3 regions of the Rhodococcus sp. WB9 genome follow, and region 3 is predicted to be linked to each of the others. Evidence: riboswitches for the same ligand, from Rfam matches in the RefSeq annotation. Region 3 holds a riboswitch; each other region holds the start of a gene.
What was found. A riboswitch is a leader RNA that binds a small molecule or an ion and turns the genes downstream of it on or off. The one in region 3 is predicted to bind glycine.

Region 1 (8,232 bases), 2.0 Mb from region 3:
CCTTGCTGGAACGGAAGAGAATGGGGTTCAGTGAATTGCGTTCGCGGCGACGGCTTCTGCGTGCAAGTGACCGGCACGGTAGGAGGAGCGCACGAGCGGACCGGACAGGACGCCGAGGAATCCGATCTCGCGGGCGATCCCATCGAGCGTGACGAACTCGTCCGGCGTCGCCCACCGCGCCACCGGGTGATGCCGGGCCGACGGCCGGAGGTACTGCGTGATGGTGATCAACTGGCAGCCGGCGGTATGCAGGTCCCGGAGGGCCAGGATCACCTCATCCGTGGTCTCCCCCATCCCGAGGATCAGGTTCGACTTGGTGATCAGGCCGTCCTCCCGAGCCCGCGTGATCACCTCGAGGGACCGCTCGTACGTGAAGGCGGGCCGGATACGACGGAAGATCCGGGGAACGGTCTCCACATTGTGCGCGAGTACTTCCGGGCGGGTGTCGAACACCTCGCGTAGTTGCGCAGCGTCGGCATTGAAATCGGGGATCAGCAGTTCGACGCCGGTGCCCGGGCACAGTTCGTGAATCTGCCGGACCGTCTCGGCGTACAGCCAGGCGCCGCCGTCCGGCAGATCGTCACGGGCCACGCCGGTGACGGTGGCGTACCGCAGGCCCATGGTCTGCACCGACTCCGCGACCCTCCTGGGTTCGCCCCGATCGAGTGCGGCGGGGCGGCCTGTGTCGATCTGGCAGAAGTCGCACCGCCGGGTGCACTGGCTTCCACCGATGAGGAACGTCGCCTCACGGTCCTCCCAGCATTCGAAGATGTTGGGACATCCCGCTTCTTGACACACGGTGTGCAGGTTCTCACGGTCGACGAGGGCGGCGAGGTCCCGGTATTCGGGGCCCGTCCGCATCTGCACCTTCATCCACGACGGTTTGCGTTCGACCGGGGTCTGAGCGTTGCGGACTTCGAGGCGGAGCAGTCGGCGGCCATCCGCAGCGACGGGGGGTGACTCAGGCGCAGTCATGTGAGGAACTCCTAGGACCGGTCGAAACCGGTCGGTATGCGACGTCCGTGCCGGGCGGTGGACAGCGCGGCACCGGGGAAGGGTGAGCGGGGAGAGCAAGAACACATCGACAACCGTTGCGGCTGCGGACATCTGGGCTCTCGTCAGCCGGCGTGTGCGGTCACGTCCGAGCGAAGATGCATCGAGGATGCCAAACGACGAGGACTTTTGGCAAGACCGTCGGTCCGAGGAGACAAACCCGCGGCGTCTGTGTACTGTTTGGCCAATCACAACTGAAGACGCCGTTGACGCGCAGCGGGAGAACCTCCGTTTCGGAGGCGCCGTAGGAGCAACTTCCTCCCCGGGAATCTCTCAGGCCCCAGTACCGCAGCGCAGAGGCAACTCTGGAGAAAGAATCGGCCGTATGGCCGGAACTTACCGAAGGTGAAGAGCACGCCGCAGTTGCGGTGCGCCCAAACTCTCAGGTTTCAGGACAGAGCGGGGAGGTGCCCCCCTTGTCGATGTCCGGTGCGGTCCGGACTCAACGAAACCGGAGTCACCTCGTGCCAGCAGAACCCCGCGCCGCCACCCAGGGCGCGCCTCTCACCAGCGACTTTCCGTCCCGCCACATCGGTCCCGATGCCTCCTCGTCGCGGCGGATGCTCGACGCCCTCGGTTACGACGCCCTCGCGAACCTGATCGACAGCGCGGTGCCGGACCAGATCCGCAGTTCACAGCCTTTGAATCTGCCCGCGGCGAGGTCCGAGCAGCAGGTGCTCGCCGACCTGCGGGCACTGTCGGAGCGCAACGAGACCCGCGTCCAGATGATCGGTCTCGGATACTCCGACACCATCACACCCGCGGTGTTGCGACGGAACATGCTCGAGGCCCCCGCCTGGTACACCGCCTACACCCCGTACCAGCCGGAGATCTCCCAGGGCCGGCTGGAGGCGCTGCTGACGTTCCAGACCGTCATCGAGGATCTCACCGCCCTTCCCCTGGCCGGCGCCTCGCTGCTCGACGAGGCCACCGCCGTGATGGAGGCGGTGCTGCTGATGCGGCGCGCGAACACGTCGAAGTCCGCCACCAACCGCGTCGTCCTCGACGCGGACTGCCTGCCGCAGACACTGGCCGTCGTCCGGGGACGAGCGAAGGCGGTGGGCATCGAGGTGGTGGTCGCGGAACTGTCCGGTGAACTGCCGGACGGTGACATGTTCGGGGTGGTCTTCCAGACGCCCGGTGCGAGCGGCGCGGTGCGCGACCCCGCTCCGATGATCGCCGCGGCGAAGGCGCGCGGCGCGCTGACCACGGTCGCGGCCGACCTGCTGTCGCTGACGATCCTGACGCCGCCCGGCGAGCAGGGTGCCGACATCGCGGTCGGGTCGGCGCAGCGTTTCGGTGTGCCGCTGTTCTTCGGCGGACCGCACGCCGGCTACATGGCCGTGCGCGGCGGACTCGAGCGCATGCTGCCCGGCCGCCTCGTCGGAGTGTCCGTCGACGTCGACGGGAAGACGGCCTACCGGCTGGCACTGCAGACCCGCGAACAGCACATCCGGCGTGACAAGGCGACCAGCAACATCTGCACGGCACAGGCGCTGCTCGCCAACGTCGCCGCGATGTACGCCGCCTACCACGGACCGGAAGGGTTGCGCGCCATCGCGAACCGGGTGCACGCCCACGCGACGACCATCGCCGGAACCCTGCGCGCCGCCGGTCACACGATCGTGCACGACAGCTTCTTCGACACGGTTCTCGTGCGGGTCCCGGCGGGCGCCGGGGCGATCGTGGAGTCGGCCGATCGGGACGGCATCAACCTCCGTCTCGTCGACGCCGATCACATCGCGATCGCCTGCGACGAGTGCACCACCGACGACATCGTCCGGCGGGTGGTCGCCGTGTTCGGTGCGCAGCCGACGACAGTCGCGGTGCCCGAACTGCCGTCGGCACTCGCCAGGACGTCGAACTACCTGCAGCACCCCGTGTTCCACGATCACCGCTCGGAAACCGCGATGCTCCGCTTCCTGCGCACGCTGTCCGACAAGGACCTCGCCCTCGATCGCACCATGATCCCGCTCGGATCGTGCACGATGAAACTCAACTCCGCTGTCGAGATGGAACCCATCAGCTGGCCCGGGTTCGCGTCCATCCACCCGTACGCCCCGGTCGCGCAGACGGCCGGTTACCTCGAGCTCGTCGCCGACCTGGAGCGGTGGCTCGGCGAGATCACCGGCTACGACCGGGTGTCGTTGCAGCCCAACGCCGGGTCCCAGGGCGAGCTGGCCGGGCTGCTCGCGATCCACGGCTATCACGAATCCCGCGGCGACTTCGGACGCAACGTCTGCCTCATCCCCCAGTCCGCGCATGGCACGAACGCCGCATCCGCGGTTCTCGCGGGCATGAAGGTCGTAGTCGTCGCGACCGCGGAGAACGGCAACATCGACTTGGGCGACCTGCGCGCGAAGATCGCGGCGCACGAGGGCACGGTGGCCGCGATCATGTTGACCTACCCGTCCACGCACGGCGTGTACGAGAACGACGTGCGGACGGTCTGCGATCTGGTGCACGAGGCCGGCGGCCAGGTGTACGTCGACGGTGCCAACCTCAACGCTCTCGTCGGTCTCGCGCAGCCCGGCAAGTTCGGCGGCGACGTCTCACACCTGAACCTGCACAAGACGTTCTGCATCCCACACGGCGGCGGAGGCCCCGGCGTCGGGCCGGTCGCGGTGCGCAAGCACCTGGTGCCGTTCCTGCCCGGCAACCCGCTGGGCGGCGATCAGCTCGGCACCCCGGTGTCGGCCGCCAACTACGGATCGGCCGGCATCCTGCCCATCACCTGGGCGTACATCGCACTCATGGGACCCGACGGGCTGACGAGCGCCACCGAAACCGCGGTGCTCGCAGCCAATTACGTCGCCAGGTCACTGGATCGGCACTTCCCGGTCCTGTATACGGGACCGTCCGGTCTGGTGGCGCACGAGTGCATCCTCGACCTCCGGCCGGTCACCAAGGCGACCGGCGTTACCGCCGAGGATGTGGCAAAACGGTTGATCGACTACGGCTTCCACGCACCCACCCTGTCGTTCCCCGTCAACGGCACACTGATGGTGGAACCGACCGAATCCGAGGACCTCGCCGAACTCGACCGCTTCATCGAGTCGATGATCTCGATCCGCCGGGAGATCGACCTGGTCGGTGACGGCGTGTGGCCGCTCGAGCGCAGCCCGCTGCGTCAGGCCCCGCACACCGCCGAACAGGTGACCGCGGACGAATGGAATCTGCCCTACCCGCGCCACCTCGCCGCCTACCCCGTCGCGTCGCTTCGCACCGCCAAGTACTGGCCCCCGGTGCGTCGCATCGACGGCGTCCACGGCGACCGCAACCTCGTCTGCTCGTGCCCGGCACCCGAGGCCTTCGAGAACACCACCGACATCGACGCTTCGGCCATCGCCGAGACCCCCGAGGAGGCCTTCGCATGACCCTCACCACCACGCCCGCGTCCCCGCTGCTCGGCGAGCACGGCGCGCTCGGAGCCCATTTCACCGACTTCGCCGGCTGGCAGATGGCGCTGAAGTACGACAGCGAACTCGTCGAACACCACGCCGTCCGCAAGACCGCCGGACTGTTCGACCTCTCGCACATGGGTGAAATCGCGGTCACCGGCCCCGAGTCCGGAGCGGTACTGGATTACGCTCTGGCCGGCGAACTCTCGAAGATCGGCGTCGGCCGGGCCAAGTACTCCCTCCTGTGCAACGCGGACGGCGGGGTCATCGACGATCTGGTCGTCTACCGTCTCGCCAACGAGCATTTCCTCGTGGTGGCCAATGCGGCCAACGCGCCGACGGTGCATCGCGAACTGGCGGCACGCGTCGAGGGCTTCTCCGCGAACGTCGACGATCGGTCCTCGGAGACCGCGCTGATCGCGGTGCAGGGACCGGCCGCCCAGGACGTCGTGCAGTCCCTCGTTCCCGACAAACAGGTCGAGACGGTGGCGGAGTTGAAGTACTACGCGGTCACGCGCGCGGTGGTCGCCGGCATCGACGTCCTCCTCGCCCGCACCGGGTACACCGGGGAGGACGGCTTCGAGCTGTACGTGCCGAACGAGCTGTCCGTGCAGTTGTGGCGCGCATTGCTCGACGCCACCACGGCCCGCGGCGGCGTCCCCGCCGGCCTCGCGTGCCGCGACACCCTCCGCCTCGAGGCCGGAATGGCGCTGTACGGCCACGAACTGAACCTCGGCACGAATCCGTACGAGGCCGGGCTCGGCAAGGTGGTCCGGCTGAACAAGGACTTCGTCGGCCGCGATGCCCTGCAGAAGTTGTCGGATCAGGCCCCGCAGCGGGTGCTCGTCGGACTCGCAGGAACCGGCCGCCGGGCCGCGCGTGCCGAGTACACCGTGTTGGACGCGTCCGGCGAGTCGCCGATCGGCACCGTCACGTCCGGGGCGCTGTCTCCGACGCTCGGGCATCCGATCGCGCTCGCGTTCGTGGACGTCGCGTTCCGCGAACCGGGCACCGAACTCACCGTGGACATCCGCGGCAGGAAGGAACCGTTCGTGGTCACGCCGTCGCCGTTCTACCGCCGCTCCTGAGCCGTTCCCACCCACTTCAGCCCCGAAAGGGTCACACATGTCTTCGCACGCCTTCCCTGACGACCGCAGCTACACCGACGATCACGAGTGGGTCCTGATCGAGCCGGGCGCCGCGCTCCCCGACGAACCGGTCCGCGTCGGCATCACGTCGGTCGCCGTCAACTCGCTCGGCGAGCTCGTCTTCGTCGACCTGCCGGAGGTCGGTGCGACCATCGTCGCCGGCGAATCGTGCGGCGAGGTCGAGTCGACCAAGACCGTGTCCGAGCTGTATCCGCCGGTGAGCGGCCGGGTCACCCTGATCAACACCGCCGCCGTCGACGACCCGGGACTGGTCACCTCCGACCCCTACGGCGAGGGCTGGCTGTTCGCCGTCCAGCCGTCCGCCGCCGGCGAGCTCCTCACCGCGGCCGAGTACGCCGAGAAGAACGGGGTGCAGGCATGAGCGTCCTGAACCGCGACCTCGCGGATTTCGACCCGGACATCGCCGCACTGATCGGCAAGGAGCTCGAGCGTCAGCGCACCGGCCTCGAGATGATCGCGTCGGAGAACCACGCACCGCTTTCGGTGATGCAGGCGCAGGGTTCCGTGCTGACCAACAAGTACGCCGAGGGGTACCCGGGCCGGCGCTACTACGGCGGCTGCGAGCACGTCGACACGATCGAGCAGCTCGCCATCGACCGCGTCAGGTCGCTGTTCGCCGCCGAATACGCCAACGTGCAACCGCATTCGGGTGCCACCGCGAACGCGTCGGTGATGCATGCGCTGATCAAACCGGGCGACACGATCCTCGGACTGTCCCTCGCGGACGGCGGCCACCTCACGCACGGCATGCGCCTCAACTTCTCCGGCAAGCTCTACAATGTCGCCGCGTACGGGGTGTCCGAGCAGGACTACCTCATCGACATGGACGAGGTGGCGAAGGCGGCACGCGAGCACCGGCCGCAACTGATCATCGCCGGCTGGTCGGCCTACCCCCGGCACCTGGACTTCGCCCGCTTCCGGGAGATCGCCGACGAGGTCGGCGCGTACCTGATGGTCGACATGGCCCACTTCGCGGGTCTGGTCGCCACCGGGTTCCACCCGTCCCCCGTCCCGCACGCACATGTCGTCACGTCGACGACGCACAAGACCCTCGGCGGACCCCGTGGCGGCATCATCCTGACCAACGACGCCGCCATCGCGAAGAAGATCAACTCCGCGGTGTTTCCCGGTCAGCAGGGTGGCCCATTGGAACACGTGATCGCGGGCAAGGCGACGGCATTCAAGATGGCGACCGAACCCGAGTTCGCGGAGCGTCAGGAGCGCTGCCTGGACGGTGCGAAGGTACTCGCCGAACGGCTCAGCCGACCCGACGTCAAGGAGGCCGGAATCAGCGTCCTCACCGGCGGCACGGACGTGCACCTCGTCCTCGTCGACCTGCGGGATGCCGCTCTCGACGGGCAGCAGGCCGAGGACCGGCTCGACGCGATCGGAATCACCGTCAACCGCAACGCCGTCCCGTTCGATCCGCGGCCGCCGATGGTGACGTCCGGTCTGCGGATCGGCACCCCGGCACTCGCCGCCCGCGGTTTCGGCCGGGACGACTTCGTGGCGGTCGCCGACCTGATCGCCCAGGCCCTCGTCGCGCCCGCCGACGCGGACACGTCCGGGTTGGCCGCCCAGGTCCGGGTGCTCGCGGACAAGTACCCGCTCTACCCGGGCTTGTAACTCGTGACGATCAGTGTGTTCGACCTGTTCTCGGTCGGTATCGGACCGTCGAGTTCGCATACCGTCGGCCCGATGCGGGCGGCGGGCACGTTCGTCGACGACCTCGACACACTCGGCGTTCTCGGGGACGTCGCCGGTGTCCGTGCCGATCTGTACGGATCGCTCGCGGCCACCGGCGCCGGCCACGGCACGATGTCGGCGATCCTCCTCGGTCTCGAGGGGTACCGACCGGAGACCATCGCCACCGAGGAGATGGAGACGCGGCTGGAGTCGGTGCGGGCGAGTCGGCGGATCCGCCTCGGCGGGACGGTCGACATCCCGCTCGCCGAGGACGAGATGGTGTTGCACCCGTTGACGGTTCTGGACTTTCACCCCAACGGCATGACCCTCACCGCGACTAGCGTCACCGGTCGTGAACTGCACGCGCAGACGTACTATTCGATCGGCGGCGGATTCGTCGTCACCGACACCGAACCGGAGGTGTCCGTCGCCGCCGGCGCGAATTCGCTGTCGTTCGGGTCCGCGCGTGAACTGCTCGCCCTCAGCGAGCACTACGGTCTCACGATCAGCGAGGTCATGCTCGAGCACGAACGCGCCCACCGGTCCGAGCCGGAGGTCCGGGCGCGGCTCCTGCACATCCGCGACGTGATGGTCGAGTGTCAGCGACGCGGAATCGGCCGGGACGGGTATCTGCCCGGAAGTCTGCGGGTGCGCCGACGCGCCCGCGGCTGGTACGAGCGGCTGAACGTGGAGGATCCCGGTCGTGATCCCGCGTTCGCCGAGGACTGGGTGAACCTGGTGGCGCTCGCCGTCAACGAGGAGAACGCGTCCGGTGGACGGATCGTCACCGCCCCCACCAACGGGGCGGCCGGCATCATCCCGGCGGTGTTGCACTACGCGCTGCACTACACCCCCGCCGGGAAGGCCGACCCGGACGGAACGACGGTGCGATTCCTGTTGGCGGCCGGCGCAATCGGATCCCT
Region 2 (7,730 bases), 2.0 Mb from region 3:
CCGGCCTCGACGCGATGGAACCTGTCGAATACGCGTTCCCGTTCTTCGGCGGGAATCCCCACACCCGTGTCGGTCACGCTCAGCACCAACCGGCCGGCGTCCTGGCGGAGCGCTACAGACACGGATCCGGACCGGGTGTACTTGACCGCGTTCGACACGAGATTCAGCACGATCTTCACCCACATCTCGCGGTCCACTTCGACCAGGCCGGAGGCTTCGTCGAGATCGGTTCGGAGCGCGAGTCCCGCCTGCGCGGCGGCCGAATCGAACATGCTCACGCAGTCGGCCGTCAATTGGCCGATATCAGTCGGCTCCGTGTGTGGCAGAAGCTGGCCGGCTTCCGCCTTGGACAGATCGAGAAGGCCGTCGACGAGCTGCTGCAGCCGGACCGCCGCACGATAGGCGGCCGCGATCGCTTCGCGCCGATCTGCGGGAGACTCGTCCTCGGACTGCTCGCGCACAATCTCGAGGGGTCCGAGCAACAGGGTCAGCGGGGTACGGAACTCGTGACTGACGTTCTGGAAGAACCGCGTCTTCGCAGCGTCGAGTTCCGCCAGTGCAGCGGCGCGGTCCCGCTCGAACTCGTAGGCCAGGGCGTCCGTGACCAGGGTCGACACCTTCGCCGTGACCAGCTCGACGAAGCCCCGATACGCGTCGTCGAAGGCGCGATACGGACTGATCCCGAGCACCAGCACACCTACCGGCTCCGCGTGACCCGTCACGATCAACGGGCACAGCCTCACCTCCGTCACCGCCTTCGACCCGGCAGGCTCGAACGCCACTCCCGACGCCCGGACACGGTGGCGGGTGACGTCGGTCGCCGGGATCCAGGCGGGCCTGAACTCGCCGTCGTAGTCCACCCCGGCGGCGCCGACGAGCACAAGGTCGTCGGGCTCGTCGTCACCCGAGCCGCCGGCGACCTCCCGGCGGAGGTAGATCGCGGCCAGCGGAACGTCTTGCCCGTTGTCGCCGAGTACCCGCACGACCGCACGACAGGCATCGACGAGCGGATCGTCGCCGCCTGCGGTGGAGACCATGCCCAGTTGCCGCAGAGTCTCGAGTCGGCGCTCGCCGACCACGGTCGCGGTCACATCGGTCGTCGCCACGAAGATCCCGGCGACGTTCCCGTCCTCGTCCTGCACCGGACTGTAGGAGAACGTCCAGTACGTCTCCTCGAGGTACCCGTGCCGCAGCAGGTACAGCGGCTGATTCTCTGTGTAGGTCGCTGCGCCACCCGACATCACCTGCTCGGCGAGCGGTCCCACCTCGTCCCAGATCTCCGCCCAGCACTGCGCCCCAGGTTCACCGATCGCCGCGGGGTACTTGGCACCGAGGACCCGGGTGTACGCGTCGTTGAAGATCTGCACGAGCTCAGGCCCCCACCAGAGCAACATCGGGACCTCGGAGGGCAGCACGGTCCGTACTGCCGCCCGCAGTTCGACAGACCAGGTCTCGACCGGGCCCAGCGGCGTGGCCGCCCAATCGGTGCGGCGTAGCCGCTCCCGTGTCTCGCCCGGCCCGGCGAACAACCGATCCGCCGACCAGGCGTTACCGAAACCCGAGCCAGTCACATCCATGGACCTTTCGCCCACTGCCGGTCGCCCGGTCCCCATCCAGTTGTCATCACTGAAATGATCACCCAGCACCGCATCCCACCGCCACTTCTGTATTCCGACATTCGGAAGTGAAGTTGGAAACGAGTGACCTCTCCGCCACGGTAGGTGAGTCGTGAGCCACATCACAGCCCACCTCCGAGGAAGAGCAGGTCCCGCGCATGCAATTCGACCTACGCGAACGCATCGACAGCAGTCCGATGACGCGCTACCAATGGGGCGCCATCGCCATCTGCGGTCTACTCAACGTGCTCGACGGCTTCGACGTCCTCGTCATGGCGTTCACCGCACAGTCGGTGTCGCAGGAGTGGGATCTGTCCGGCTCCGTCGTCGGCCTCCTGCTCAGCGCCGGACTGTTCGGCATGGCCGCGGGATCGCTGTTCCTGGCACCGTGGGCTGACACCATCGGCCGCCGCGCCATGATCCTGCTGTGCCTGGCACTCGCGTCGACGGGCATGCTGCTGTCGGCGATCAGCCAGAACGCGATGCAACTCGGCCTGCTCCGCGCCCTCACCGGCGTCGGCATCGGCGGAATCCTCGCCAGCAGCAACGTCATCGCCAGTGAGTACGCGTCGAACCGCTGGCGCGGGCTCGCAGTGAGTCTCAATTCCACCGGTTACGCCGTCGGCGCCACCCTCGGCGGAATCATCGCCGTCGTCCTGCAGAACTCGCTCGGCTGGCGTTCGGTGTTCCTGTTCGGTGGACTGTGCACGGCGGCGATAATCCCCGTCGTCTACGCCCGGCTCCCCGAATCGATCGACTTCCTGCTCGTCCGGCGACCGGCCAACGCCCTCGACCGGATCAACGCCTTCGCCCATCGGGTCGGTCAGCCGCGACTCGACGAGCTGCCCGCACCGCGTGCCGCCGCCACCGCCGACGCCGGATTCGCGATGCGCGTCCTGCTGTCCCCCCAGCGCCGCCGCAGCACACTCCTGGTGTGGTTCGCGTTCTTCATGGCGATGTTCGGCTTCTACTTCGTCACCAGCTGGACCCCGAAACTGCTGGTCGAGGCGGGCATGTCCGCGAACCAGGGCGTCACCGGCGGAGTGCTCCTCAACCTCGGCGGCATCTTCGGCGCCACCCTGCTCGGGGCGCTGTCCGCACGTTTCGCGCTGAAGCGTGTGCTCATCGCCTACATGGCGATCGCGGGCGTACTGCTCGTCGTTTTCGTGCCCGCCACCGCGTCCATCGTCATCGCGTTCCTGCTCGGCGCCCTGATCGGCGTCTTCGCCAACGGCTGCATCGCCGGGCTGTACGCGATCACGCCGTCGGTCTACTCGCCCGCCGTCCGGGCCACCGGCGTCGGCTGGGGCATCGGCATCGGCCGCGTCGGCGCCATCGCGTCCCCGATCGTCGCGGGCGCCCTCCTCGACCGCGACTGGTCGCCCACTCAGCTGTACATCCTCGTCGCCGTGTCCTTCGTCCTCGCTGGACTCGCCGTATCGCGACTGCGGTTCGAGAAGACCGGCGTGGACGCCGGGGACGCCACCGCAGATGCGCCGCTGACCACCCACTGAGGCGGCTCCGCCGCCCGTGCGCCTTTCTGGTTGCTGGAACAACCACAAAGGCGCACGGGCCCGGAGGGCCTAGAGCCCGACCTTCGACAGGATCGCCGTCATCGCCGCCTGGACGCCGGTGGACAGGGTGGGCTCCGCGACGGGGGCGAAGAACGGTGAGTGGTTCACCGGCACAGGCTTTCCGCTCTCGAGGGTCTCCGCGGTGTGGCCACCGAACATCCAGAACACCGACGGCACGCCGATCACCTCGGCGAGCAGACCGAAGTCCTCCGAACCCATCATCGGGGACGACGGCTCGACGTTGTTCTCGCCCAGCACCTTCTGGAGTTCGGCGACGAGTTCTGCGGTGGCATCGGGATCGTTGTAGTTGCGCGGGAACGTGTACAGCTCCTCGATCAGCGGCTTCGGCGCCCCGGATGCGGCGGCCTCGGCGTAGATGATGCGGCGCAGCGCGGCGTTGACCTGCTCGCGCACCTCGGGGTCGAGGGTGCGCACGTTGATCGTGAACTCGGCCCGGTCCGCGATGATGTTTTCCTTCAACTCCGCGTGGAACGTGGCGACCGTGACCACCGCCGGCTTCAGGGGGTGCACTTCGCGGGACACGATGGTCTGGATGCGGTTGATCATGTTGACACCCTGGATGATCGGGTCGATCGAATCCTGGGGCTGGGAGCCGTGCGACCCCTGGCCGTAGACGGTGACCTTCAGCGAATCGGCCATGGCCATCGCGTCGCCACTCGTGACGTGCACGGTGCCGGCCAGCATCGGCCCGACGTGCTGCCCGAAGATGATCTCCGGCTTGGGTGCCCGGTCCCACAGACCGTCCTCGACCATCGCCTTCGCCCCGGCCGCCGTTTCCTCGCCCGGCTGGAAGAGGAACACGATCGTTCCGGCCCACGCCTCCCGCGCACCGGCGAGCAGTTCGGCGACGGTGAGGAGGGTGGCGACGTGCGTGTCGTGGCCGCAGCCGTGCATCACGGGCACCTCGGTGCCGTCGTCGAGGCGCCCGGTGGCCGCGCTGGCGTAGTCGACGCCGGTGTCCTCCGCGATCGGCAGCCCATCCGAATCGGCGCGGAAGGCCACCGTGGGGCCTTCGCCGTTGGTCAGGACACCCACCACGCCGGTGCCGCCGCAGACGAAGGTGTCGATCCCGAGGGCGACGAGGGAACTCTGGATCAGCTCGGCGGTCTTGTGTTCCTGCATCGACAGTTCCGGGTTCGCGTGCAGGTGGTGGTACAGGTCGTGCATCTTCGTCCGCAGCTCGTCGGTGAGCGCGATCGGCAGGTCGGTCATGAAGCCTTCTTTCGAATCAGGTGAAGGTGAGATGTCTCCGCGTATCGATTCTTACTCGATGGTCGCGAGCTCGGCCGGGCTCTGGTCGTTCTTGTTCCGGAGGAACCAGGCGAGGACCGCCGTGACGATCACGGCGATGGCGGTGGACGACAGCGCGAGGCTCGGCATCGCCGGAACCACGACGAACGTGATGATCGCGGCCACCAGCAGCGCGACCACCGTGGCCCGGGGCTGCTTCATCGACACGATCGCCTGCACGAGGACCGCCCCCAGGACCGAGGGAAGGATGTACGAACGGGTGACGGTCACGATGTCGGCGGGTATCACACTGATCAGCCAGGTGCCGAGCAGCCCGACGAACACGGCCAGCGACACTAGGTGCACCATCGCGGCGCCGCAGATCGCCAGGACCGCAGCGAGTTCGGCCCGCTTGGTTCCCGGTTTCGCTCCGATGTTCGTCTGCGCGATCAGCGCGGCAGGCAACAGCTTGTTCGCGATATTGCCGATCATGAACGCCTGGTACATCGCGGCCGGACCGAGGATGGGGAAATAGGTCAGGGGCTCGACCAGCCAGATGATGAAGAATGTCCCGGCCACCGCAGCGAACGCGGTCCACAACTGGCCTGCGGTGACGTCCACCTCACCCGAGAACACCAGATACAGGGGCGCGCCGATCGACAGGAGCAACCCGATGATCATCGTGATACGACCCCAGCGGGACGTCGTCTTGTCGAACTCGGCGAGTTCACGTGCGCCGGTGGACACCGTTACGGCTTCGTCGGTAGTCATCGAAAAGTCCTTTCCGTGCGAGTCGTGAATCAGGAGGTGACGAGGTCGGTGACGGTGAGGGCCACGAGGATCGAAATGCCCAGCCCCCATTCGCGGAGCCAGCTCTTGCCGAACGTCTGGGCCACGAACAGGCAGATCCCCATCGCGACGGCGGAGGCGGCGAACGCGACGATGTGATAGCTGGACTTCGTCAATTCCTGAAAGCCCAGCGACGCGAACGCGCCGATCAGGGCCGCGGACGGAACGACGGCCATCAACGCCGGATTCACCGTGCGGATCTTCGCGTCACCCCGCTTGAGCAGCGGAGTGAGGACGAGCGCGGACAGCATCCACATCACGCCGCCGATGCTCATCGCGAAGAAGGCGACGACGAAGACGTTCTGGGTGTACGTGTCGGCGCCGAGTTTCGCGCCCATCGAGTCGGCGGCGATGCTGGCCGCGGACACGTCGTACGCGGCCGAGCCGATCAGGCCGATGCGGGCCAGGACAGCGGGCGTGCCGAAGAGGGCGAGGAGGGCAATCGCCACGAGGCAGACCGCCAGGGACGGTCCGATCGCCGACACGGCACCGGAGCGGAACGACACTTTCATGTCTTCCGGTGACATGTCCGCGACGGGTGCCACCTTGCGGACCGCGGTCATGTAGATCGCCGACTGAACGACGATGACGACGAAGATGCCGGCAACGGCCACCCAGAGAACAGGCGAGTTGGCGACAGCCATGATGTCCGTGGATGCCCCACTAGCAGTCACATTCATGGATCTCCCAGGGAGAGTGAGTAACCGGCGAACCGATCACTCGAGCGATGTGAGGGTGATCCGGTGGCTCACCTCGGTTGACACCCGCTCTGTTCTGTAACCTGAGAGTTTGGAGACACACTCGTGCGAGTGGTCATCGTGCCCCGTCGGTGAACGTGCCGTTACAGGCGACACGCTGCTCTCCAGAGTTCCCGACCCTGACTGTCCTGGTGCCTGAGAGTTTGTGGGTACTTGCTCCTTCGGCGCCCGGGACTCGGTCCCGGAACTCTCCAGCCAGGTTCATAGGGAGAAACCACTTTGATGGTTCCGAATCGAACTGACTCGAGACGTACTGTTCCGCAGACGTATTACGAAAACATGACTCCGTCGTTCCGGCGTGTTAATTCACCCTCCCGGGAGGAAATCGCCAGTGCGCGTTCGCATACCGAACACCCCATGTGAGTGGCAAAGCGTGCGCCAGCACACTTTGCCACTCACATGGGGGTCAGCCGTGGACGTGGAGTGGTTTGCCGGCCACTGCCATCAGCGCCTCACCGAGCGCCTCGCCCTGAGTGGGGTGGGCGTGCACGAACTTCGCCGCCTGCGCGGCGTCGACCTCGAAGTTGTAGAGCAGCTGCGCCTCACCGATCAGCTCACCGACTCGGTCGCCGACCATGTGCACGCCGACCACGACCCCGGTCGGCGCCACCACGAGTTTGACCGCCCCCGACGTCTTCAGGATCTGGCTCTTGCCGTTGCCGGCGAGGTCGTAGGTGACGGTCTCGACGTTCTCGCCGAACTTCTCCCGGGCCGCGGTCTCGGTCAACCCGACGGACGCGACCTCGGGGTGGGAGTAGGTGACACGAGGGATGCCGGTCTCGTCGATGACGTCCGGACGGAGCCCGGCGATTTCCTCGGCCACGAAGATGCCCTGCTGGAACCCGCGGTGGGCCAGCTGGAGCCCGGGGACGATGTCGCCGACCGCGAAGACGTTCGGCACCGTGGTGCGCAGTCGGTCACTGGTCACCACGAAGCCCTTTTCGAGCATCACTCCGGTCTCCTCGTACCCCATGGACGCGGTGTTGGGTCCGCGCCCCACTGCGACCAGCAGGACGTCGGCGTCGAGTATGTCGCCGGAGCCGAGGGTTACCGACACTGCATCCGCGTCCTGCGTCACCTCCGTCACCCGCACACCTGTCTTCGCGGTGATCTTGCGGCGACGGAACGCCCGCTCGAGGTACTTGGAGATCGTCTCGTCCTCGTTCGGCACCAGCCGAGGCATCGCCTCGACGATCGTCACCGACGCACCGAACGACGCCCAGACACTGGCGAATTCGACGCCGATGACGCCGCCGCCGAGAATGATCGCCTTCTTCGGGACCGACGGCAACACGAGAGCCTGGTCGCTGGTGACGACCCGGCCACCGATGCCGATGCCGGGTAGCGTTTTCGGCGACGACCCCGTTGCCAGGACGACGGCGCCGCCCGTGATCAACTCGTCGTCGACCTCCACTCCGTTGGGTCCGACCAACCGTCCACGGCCGTTGACGACGGTAATGCCGTACGAGTCGACGAGGCCCTGCAGTCCCTTGTGCAGGCGGGTGACGATCGTATTCTGGTAGCTCAGCACCTTCTCGAGGTCGACACCGTCGAACGTGACGTCGACACCGAACTGCGAGGCCGTGCGCGCACTGTCGGCGACTTCGGCGGAGTGCAGCAGCGCCTTCGTCGGAATGCACCCCTGATGCAGGCACGTGCCGCCGAGTTCGTTCTCCTCGATG
Region 3 (8,232 bases):
TGTCGGCCATCGCCGCGGCCTCGAACACGTCGAAGCCGGTGCGCATCGACGTGGTGACGATCGGCGAGAATTCCGACCTCAACACGTTGCAGGCGTTGGCCGATCGCACCGGCGGGTCGCTGGAGAAGGTCGCATCCACGGAGGGAGCGGCCTTGCCGACCGCGATCAGCAGGCTGCTGTCGTGACGAGGCTCCTGGTCTTCGCGGTCTTCCTCGCACTCGTCAGCTGGTGGCTCCACAGGCGACTCGTCCGGGCCACCGGGCTCGGCCGTCCCTGGTCGGTGGTCGTCGACGTGACCCTCGTGGTTCTGTGGGTTCTCGCGGTCATCGGCGTCGGCAGCGGCGAAGCCTTCGACCCGGGATGGGCGCGTCCCCCGGGGTGGATGGGCTGGGTGTGGCTCGGCGCGATGTTCTATCTGGTGCTCGGGCTTCTGCTGGTCGCACTGGTGTCACTGCTGACGCGGCTGTTCGGCCGCCTGCGCGGTACCGGAAACGGCGAACAGGTCGATCTGTCACGGCGGCGCGGCCTGCGCATCGCCACCGCCGTCGTCGTGGTGGGTGCCGTCGGCGCCGCCGGCTACGGGGTGTCGGAGGCCGCGCGGCCGCGGATCGTGCGGGTTCGGGTGCCGCTGAAACGTCTCCCCGCCGAGTTCGACGGTGTACGTGTGGCGCTCGTGTCCGACCTCCACGTCGGCCCGGCGCGAGGAGTGGATTTCACTCGGCGTGTGGTCGATTTGGTGAACGCGGAGCAGCCGGATCTTGTCGCGATCGCGGGCGATCTGGTCGACGGTACCGTCGCGAAGGTATCGCCCGATCTGCAACCGCTCGGCGACGTCGAGGCCCCGCTCGGGGTGTTCGGTGTCAGCGGCAATCACGAGTTCTACGCCGACGACGGTGGCCGATGGCTGGACGTGTGGGACCGACTGGGTATCCGGACGCTGCGCAACGAACGCGCGACGATCACCCGAGGCGACGCCACTCTCGACATCGCGGGCATCCACGACTACTCCTCGCCCGCCCCGTACGAACCCGATCTATCCGCCGCGCTCGCCGGACGCGATCCGTCGACGTTCGTCGTGCTGCTCGCGCACGAACCGCGGCAGGCACTGGAAGCGTCCGACCTCGGCGTCGACCTGCAACTGTCGGGGCACACCCACGGCGGGCAGATGTGGCCGTTGGGTTATCTGGTGCCGCTGCAGCAGCCGTCGGTGACGGGACTGGACCGCATCGGGAACACCGTCCTGTACACCACTCGCGGTGTGGGCACGTGGGGTCCGCCCGTGCGCGTGGCCGCCCCACCGGAGATCACGATCCTCGAGCTGGTGCGCGAGGACTGAGCGAGCGATGCCCGCCCCGCGTGAGTGGGCCGGGCATCGTCGGTGTCAGGCGCCTTCGAACGCGGAGATCGGCGGGCAGGAGCACACGAGGTTTCGGTCGCCGTGCGCGCCGTCGATGCGCCGGACCGCCGGCCACACCTTCGGCCGTGCCTTGCCGCGGGGGAACACCGCCGTCTCACGGGTGTAGGGGTGGTTCCACTCCGCTGCGAGGCAACCGGCCGTGTGCGGGGCACCGCGCAACGGGTTGTCATCCACCGGCCACTCCCCCGTACCCACGCGGTCGATCTCGGCGCGGATCGCGATCATCGCCTCGCAGAAGGCGTCGATCTCTTCGAGGTTCTCGCTCTCGGTGGGCTCCACCATCAGGGTGCCCGCCACCGGGAAGCTCATCGTCGGTGCGTGGAAACCGTAGTCGGCGAGGCGCTTTGCGACGTCGTCCACGGTCACACCGGTGTCCTTGGTGATCGGCCGGAGGTCGAGGATGCACTCGTGGGCCACCATTCCCCCCTCGCCGGTGTAGAGGACGGGGAAGTACTCGTCCAGGCGGCGCGCGATGTAGTTGGCCGAGGCGATGGCGGTCAGGCTTGCGCGACGCAGCCCGACGGCGCCCATCATCCGGATGTACGCCCACGTGATCGGGAGGATCGACGCACTGCCGTACGGGGCCGCCGAGATCGGTCCGGCGGTGCCGAGTTCGGGTGCGAGCGGATGGCCGGGCAGGAACGGCGTGAGGTGGGACCGCACACCGATCGGACCGACACCGGGGCCACCGCCACCGTGCGGGATGCAGAACGTCTTGTGCAGGTTGAGGTGGCTCACGTCGCCGCCGAACCGGCCGGGACGGGCCAGGCCGACCAGGGCGTTGAGGTTGGCGCCATCGACGTACACCTGGCCGCCGGCGTCGTGGACGGCAGCGCAGATGTCGGCGATCTCGTGCTCGTACACACCGTGCGTGGACGGGTAGGTGATCATGATCGCGGCGAGACGCTCGGCATGGTCGGCGATCTTCGCCCGCAGGTCGTCCAGGTCCACGTCACCGTTCGGGCGGCACGCGACGACCTCGACGCGCATCCCGGCCATGACCGCGGATGCGGCGTTGGTGCCGTGGGCGCTCGACGGGATGAGGCACGTGTCGCGGTGGTCGTCGCCGCGGCTGAGGTGGTAGTTGCGGATCGCGAGCAACCCCGCGTACTCGCCCTGGCTACCGGCATTCGGCTGCAGGCTGACCGCGTCGTAGCCGGTGACGGCGACGAGCCAGTTCTCGAGGTCCTTGATGATGCGGAGAATTCCCGGTGTGTCCCCGGTCGGCGCGAACGGGTGCAGTCCGGCGAACGCTGGCCAGGTGATCGCCTCCATCTCGGCGGTGGCATTGAGCTTCATCGTGCAGGAACCGAGCGGGATCATGCTGCGGTCGAGTGCGATGTCCTTGTCGGACAACGCCCGCAGGTAGCGCAGCATCGCCGTCTCGGTGCGGTACCGGGTGAACGCCTCGTGCTGCAGGTAGTCGGATCCACGGAGCTGCGAGTCGGGGACGGACGTGCCCGCGTCCTCGGTCACGGCGCCTTCGCCACCGAACGCCGCGAGCACGTGGGCGACGTCGTCGTCGGTGGTAGCTTCGTCGCACGCGATGGCGACGTGATCGGCGTCGACGAGCCGTAGGTTGATCCCCGCGTCCTTCGCCTTCGTCACCACGTCCGCCGCCCGGCCGTCGACTCGCACGAGAATGGTGTCGAAGAAGTGCTCGTGGACGACGACCGCCCCGGTCTTGCGGAGCGCGGCCGCCAGGGAGTGCGCCGTGTTCGCGACGCGCAGGGCGATCGCCTTCAGTCCCTCGGCGCCGTGGTAGCTGGCGTACATGGCCGCCAGAATCGCCAGCAGCACCTGTGCGGTGCAGATGTTCGACGTCGCCTTCTCGCGGCGAATGTGCTGCTCCCGGGTCTGCAGCGCCAGCCGGTACGCCTTGTCACCGTCGGCGTCGACGGAGACGCCCACCAGACGCCCGGGGAGTTGACGTGCGTGCTTGGTGTGCACGGCGAGGTAGCCGGCGTGCGGGCCACCGAAGCCCATGGGGACACCGAACCGCTGGGTGGTGCCGAAGCAGGCGTCGGCCCCGATCTCGCCGGGCGGGGTGAGGAGGGTGAGCGCCAGCAGATCTGCCCCGACGGCGACCAGTGCGCCGCGCTCGTGGGCGGCGGCGATCACATCGGTGTAGTCGACGATGCGGCCGGACCCGCCGGGCATCTGCGCGAGGACGCCGAAGAAGTCACCGTCCGGCAGGCCGGCGGACAGGTCGGCCACCACGATCTCGATGCCGAGCGGCTCGGCCCGGGTCTCGACGACGGCCAGCGTCTGCGGGAACAGGTCGGCGTCGACGACGAACCGCGGGGAGTTGCTCTTGCTCGCGCGGCGCAGCAGTGTCATCGCCTCGGCGGCGGCGGTGGCCTCGTCGAGCATCGACGAGTTGGCGACCTCCATGCCGGTCAGGTCGGCGACCATCGTCTGGAAGTTGAGGAGGGCTTCGAGGCGGCCCTGGCTGATCTCGGGCTGGTACGGCGTGTAGGCCGTGTACCAGGCCGGGTTCTCGATGATGTTCCGGATCAGGACCGGCGGGGTGAGGGTGTCGTAGTAGCCGAGACCGATCATGGACGTCGCCACGGTGTTCTGTGCGGCGAGTGCGGACAGTTCGGCGAGCGCTTCGTGCTCGGACACCGGGGCGGGCAGCGCGTCGAGCCCGTCCGCGATGCCGCCCGTGACCCCGTCCAGGATGACGGCGGGGACGGCCTTCGACGCGAGGTCGTCGAGCGAATCAGCTCCGATTAACTCGAGAATGTGCGCGAGTTCCGCAGCGTTCGGGCCGACATGACGATCGGCGAATGTACGGCTTCCAGCGTCGATCACGACAACTCCCAAGCAGTTCGGAGGATCAGGACACGCTCCGCGTAGCGGAACGTCCCTCCCCCTCTGTCGCCTGCTCGAGTCGAGCGCCTGAGAGATTCGGGTACCGTCGTTCACCTGTGAAGACGGCCCTTTCCCCGTGGGCGGGTGGGTGCTCCCACCGCTTTCCAGAGACGTCGGAGCCCGCACGGTCCTGTCTGCCTGAGAGATTGACGGGGAGGTGTTGCTCCTTCGGCGCCCGAACTCCCGCACACACGATGTTTCTGTGCTTGCAGTGCCCGGAACTCTCCCGCACGGCGTCGACGCACAGCCAGTCTATGTCACGGCTGCAGAGGACGGCGCAGGCAGCGCCGCGCTCCGGTGGATGCGGGCTAGCCCGTCTTGCGGCTCGCGCGGTTCTTGCGCCGCGACGCCAGTTCGTCCTCGGGGCTCTGCTCGCTCGCGCCGCCGTCGGCGCGCTCTGCCGGGAAATCGGCGATGGTGCCGGTCAGTTCGCGCATGGCGCCGCTCACCGCGATACCGAAGACGCCCTGCCCGCCCTGGAGCAGATCGACGACCTCTTCGGGCGAGGTGCACTCGTAGACCGTGGTCCCGTCCGAGAAAAGTGTGATCTTGGCCAAGTCCCGCACTCCGCGCTTACGGAGGTGGTCGACGGCCACGCGGATGTTCTGCAAGGATATTCCGGTGTCGAGCAGACGCTTGACGATCTTGAGGACGAGGATGTCTTTGAACGAGTACAGCCGTTGGCTGCCCGAACCTGCTGCGCCGCGAATGGACGGCACGACGAGGGATGTGCGAGCCCAGTAATCGAGCTGGCGGTAGGTGATTCCCGCGATCTGGCAGGCGATGGGGACGCGGTATCCGACGAGGTCGTCGGGCACGGAATCGTCCGGGAAGAGGCCCGGTTGGATCTCCTCGGAGCTGAATTCGGACTCGGCAACGTTGTCGCCGGGCGCAAGATTCAGCGCATTCTCCTGCGGCCGATCTCCCACTGACTACTCCCTCTCGCATGTTGCACTGAACCCGACGATCAGTGCGCCTGTGACGCGCGTCGCCAGTGTCCGCGGCACAGCCGCAGCACATCGAGCGGCGCAAGCGCCACCAGTGACATCGAGCAAGTCCGTACCCTGAACCTACTCAGCGTACGCCCGATACAATCTGCAGGGCAGATAATCACTGCACCGAACGCTATGACTCCGAAGAGACGGGGTCAACGCAACGCGCCGGAAGAACCTCAACCGTTACTGCGCGCCCGAGGCTCTTCCGCAGATGCAATCTAGCCGTCAGTGGCCTTGAAATCGTCCGGCGACACGGACTCGAGGAATTCTTTGAACTTCTCGACCTCGTCCTCACGCTCGTCGGGCATGACCAGACCGGCCTCCGTGAGTACCGCCTCCTCGGCGAAGATCGGTACCCCGATCCGCAGTGCGATGGCGATGGAGTCGGACGGGCGGGCCGAGACGCGGGTGTTCTGGTCGAACACGAGGTCGGCGTAGAACGTGCCCTCGCGCAGGTCCACGATGCGAACTTCCTTCAGCGTGCGGCCGAAGGCTTCGATCAGGTTCTTGATCAGGTCGTGGGTCAGCGGACGCGCCGGCTCGACGCCCTGCTGTTCGAGTGCGATCGCGGTGGCCTCGGTCTGGCCGATCCAGATGGGCAGGTACCGCTCGCCGTCGGTTTCACGCAACAGCAGAACAGGTTGGTTTTGGGGCTGCTCGACACGAACTCCGATCACGTGCATTTCGCTCATCGCGTCTGCCTCCACCCTGCAATGGTCCGTCCGCGGCACACAATGCCGTACCAGGATTCTATTCGATTCGTGTCTGCTCTTCGACCGTACAGCCGTTCGAGCGCAGCGTCGTTGGGAAGTTGGGACGGTCGGCGAGCTCAGCTCACCGATCGAGCGCACCCCGGACTGCCGACTTCACCAGGCAGGTGTGCAACGTCAGGGACAGGGCGGCCAGTTCGCGCACCATCTCCTCGGCGCGATCACGTGCGCCGGCGTCGCGGCCCTTGGCGACGGGGCCGGCGATCTGCGCGACCAAGCCGGCCTCGCGGTCGGCCGCCAGTTTGAACGCCCTCAGGTGCCGCACCTCGAGTCCGAATTCGGACATCGCCCTCGCGGTGCGCGCGAGGGTCACCGCGTCCTCGTCGAAGAACCCCGCCGGCCCGGGAACGACCAGCCCTCCGCGGGTCAGTTCGCCGAGGTACTTCTCGTCGATTCCCGCCCGGGAGATCAGGTCGTCGCGACTGATCCGCACCTCGCGGTCGGCGCGGAACTCCTCCGGGGACACCTCGCCCGGGGCCACGGTGAGCGCGCGCGGCCGGCGCGGCGACGAATCGCCTGCGCCGACCGTGGCCACACCTCTGTCGATGGCCTCGAGCTGCTCCTTGATGACCTTCAGCGGCAGATACTGATCGCGCTGCGCAGTGAGGACGTAGCGCAGTCGTTCACAGTCGGCGATCGAGAAACGCCGATACCCCGAGGGTGTGCGCTGGGGGCTGATGAGACCCTCGGCTTCGAGGAATCGGATCTTCGAGATCGTCACATCAGGAAAATCGGGGCGCAGTCGATCCAGCACGGAGCCGATCGACATCCCCGATTGCGCCTGCTGCTGCCGCACCGCGGTCATTGGCTACCCGCACCAGCTGACGTCTCACCGATCTGCGAGCCACCGGCCGTGGTCCGGGGTCCGGTCAGGAAGACCAGTCGGAACTTGCCGATCTGGACCTCGTCACCGTTCGCCAGGACAGCCGAGTCGACCGGCTCGCGGTTGACGTAGGTGCCGTTGAGGCTGCCGACGTCGACCACCTGGAACTCGTCGTCCTCCTGGCGGAACTCCGCATGACGACGGCTGACGGTCACGTCGTCGAGGAAGATGTCGCTGTCGGGGTGCCGTCCTGCGGACGTCGTCGGCTGGTCGAGCAGGAAGCGCGACCCAGCGTTCGGTCCACGCTTGACGACGAGCAGAGCAGAGCCTGCGGGCAGTCCCTCCACACCCGACACCGGGGCTTCCGGAGCCTGGGTTGCCGAGGAGCTGTCGAGCTCATTGAGAAAGTCCGCGCGGAAGACCGACGTGGTTTCCGCCGGCGTCTCCCCATAGACCGCGTCGTTGCCGTTCTCGCTCACCGTTTCTCCTCCTAGTTCGATCATCCAGCAAGATTCGCTGGACTACGCAATGCCACTCGGTACTACATAATTCGGTTCCCGTGCACATTAACTTCTGTGCAAACTCCCACGATCACATTCAAACTACGGACCTGCGCCCCGACACGGCACATGCGTTCAACATCGACCGTACCCTGCGCACGCCGGTGCGTGTAGTGAGACAGGCCGCCAGCACATTACGAACCGGTATTCCGACAGCGGATTTCTCCGGCAACCCCGTTTTCCGGGCTGTCGGCATCTTCCGAAACTATCCGATTACCGCCTCGCGTGTTGTCGGGAAATTATCCTGCCGTGATGTCTGCATAGCCGGCGGCGTCCAGCATTTCGGCCAGTGCCGCCTCGAGGGTCGCCTCGTCGTCGACGCCGAGGTCCACCAGCCACCCCTGCCCGTAGGGCGCGGAGTTCACGAGTTCCGGGTTGCCGTCCAGATCGGCATTGGCGGCAACGACTTTCGCCGTCAGCGGGGCGAAGATGTCGGAGACGCTCTTGGTGGATTCCACCTCGCCGAACGATTCGCCCGCCGTCACTGCCTCGTCGACCGCCGGAAGCTGGACGAACACGACGTCGCCGAGCTGGGACTGCGCGAAATCGGTGATGCCGACGCGTACCGTCGTGGGCCCCGTCCGCTCGACCCACTCGTGTTCGGCGGTGTACCGACGATCGGCGGGGATTTCGAGCTCACTCACAGTGGCTTCCTTTCGATGGCAATCCGCGGGCGGATGCGAAGATCAATTTCCGGGCTGAGCGTATTGGCGAGGTTTCGCCTCTCGCAAGGCGGAGATCGTGACCTGCTGCGATTGTTCGATCGTCAGCTGCCCGCCGCTGCGCGCGA

Region 1: another riboswitch for glycine. It lies ahead of gcvP (aminomethyl-transferring glycine dehydrogenase); the one in region 3 lies ahead of gcvP (aminomethyl-transferring glycine dehydrogenase).
Region 2: another riboswitch for glycine. It lies ahead of FND50_RS32135 (DUF5058 family protein); the one in region 3 lies ahead of gcvP (aminomethyl-transferring glycine dehydrogenase).

The regions. Positions count from the first base shown of each region.
Region 1 is NZ_CP041769.1:6,889,481-6,897,712, forward strand. Features, by position in the region: gene lipA (lipoyl synthase) at 28-975, opposite strand; glycine riboswitch at 1,261-1,352, shown strand; gene gcvP (aminomethyl-transferring glycine dehydrogenase) at 1,476-4,430, shown strand; gene gcvT (glycine cleavage system aminomethyltransferase GcvT) at 4,427-5,542, shown strand; gene gcvH (glycine cleavage system protein GcvH) at 5,580-5,984, shown strand; gene glyA (serine hydroxymethyltransferase) at 5,981-7,249, shown strand; gene FND50_RS32170 (L-serine ammonia-lyase) at 7,253-8,232, shown strand, end outside.
Region 2 is NZ_CP041769.1:6,881,646-6,889,375, forward strand. Features, by position in the region: gene FND50_RS32115 (response regulator) at 1-1,577, opposite strand, end outside; gene FND50_RS32120 (MFS transporter) at 1,775-3,130, shown strand; gene FND50_RS32125 (amidohydrolase) at 3,200-4,423, opposite strand; gene FND50_RS32130 (hypothetical protein) at 4,475-5,212, opposite strand; gene FND50_RS32135 (DUF5058 family protein) at 5,242-5,970, opposite strand; glycine riboswitch at 6,058-6,158, opposite strand; glycine riboswitch at 6,162-6,253, opposite strand; gene lpdA (dihydrolipoyl dehydrogenase) at 6,455-7,730, opposite strand, start outside.
Region 3 is NZ_CP041769.1:4,845,410-4,853,641, forward strand. Features, by position in the region: gene FND50_RS22465 (substrate-binding domain-containing protein) at 1-185, shown strand, start outside; gene FND50_RS22470 (metallophosphoesterase) at 182-1,336, shown strand; gene gcvP (aminomethyl-transferring glycine dehydrogenase) at 1,382-4,234, opposite strand; glycine riboswitch at 4,410-4,533, opposite strand; gene FND50_RS22480 (MerR family transcriptional regulator) at 4,603-5,223, opposite strand; gene FND50_RS22485 (bifunctional nuclease family protein) at 5,508-5,981, opposite strand; gene FND50_RS22490 (MerR family transcriptional regulator) at 6,124-6,864, opposite strand; gene garA (glycogen accumulation regulator GarA) at 6,861-7,361, opposite strand; gene gcvH (glycine cleavage system protein GcvH) at 7,682-8,086, opposite strand; gene FND50_RS22505 (DUF881 domain-containing protein) at 8,129-8,232, opposite strand, start outside.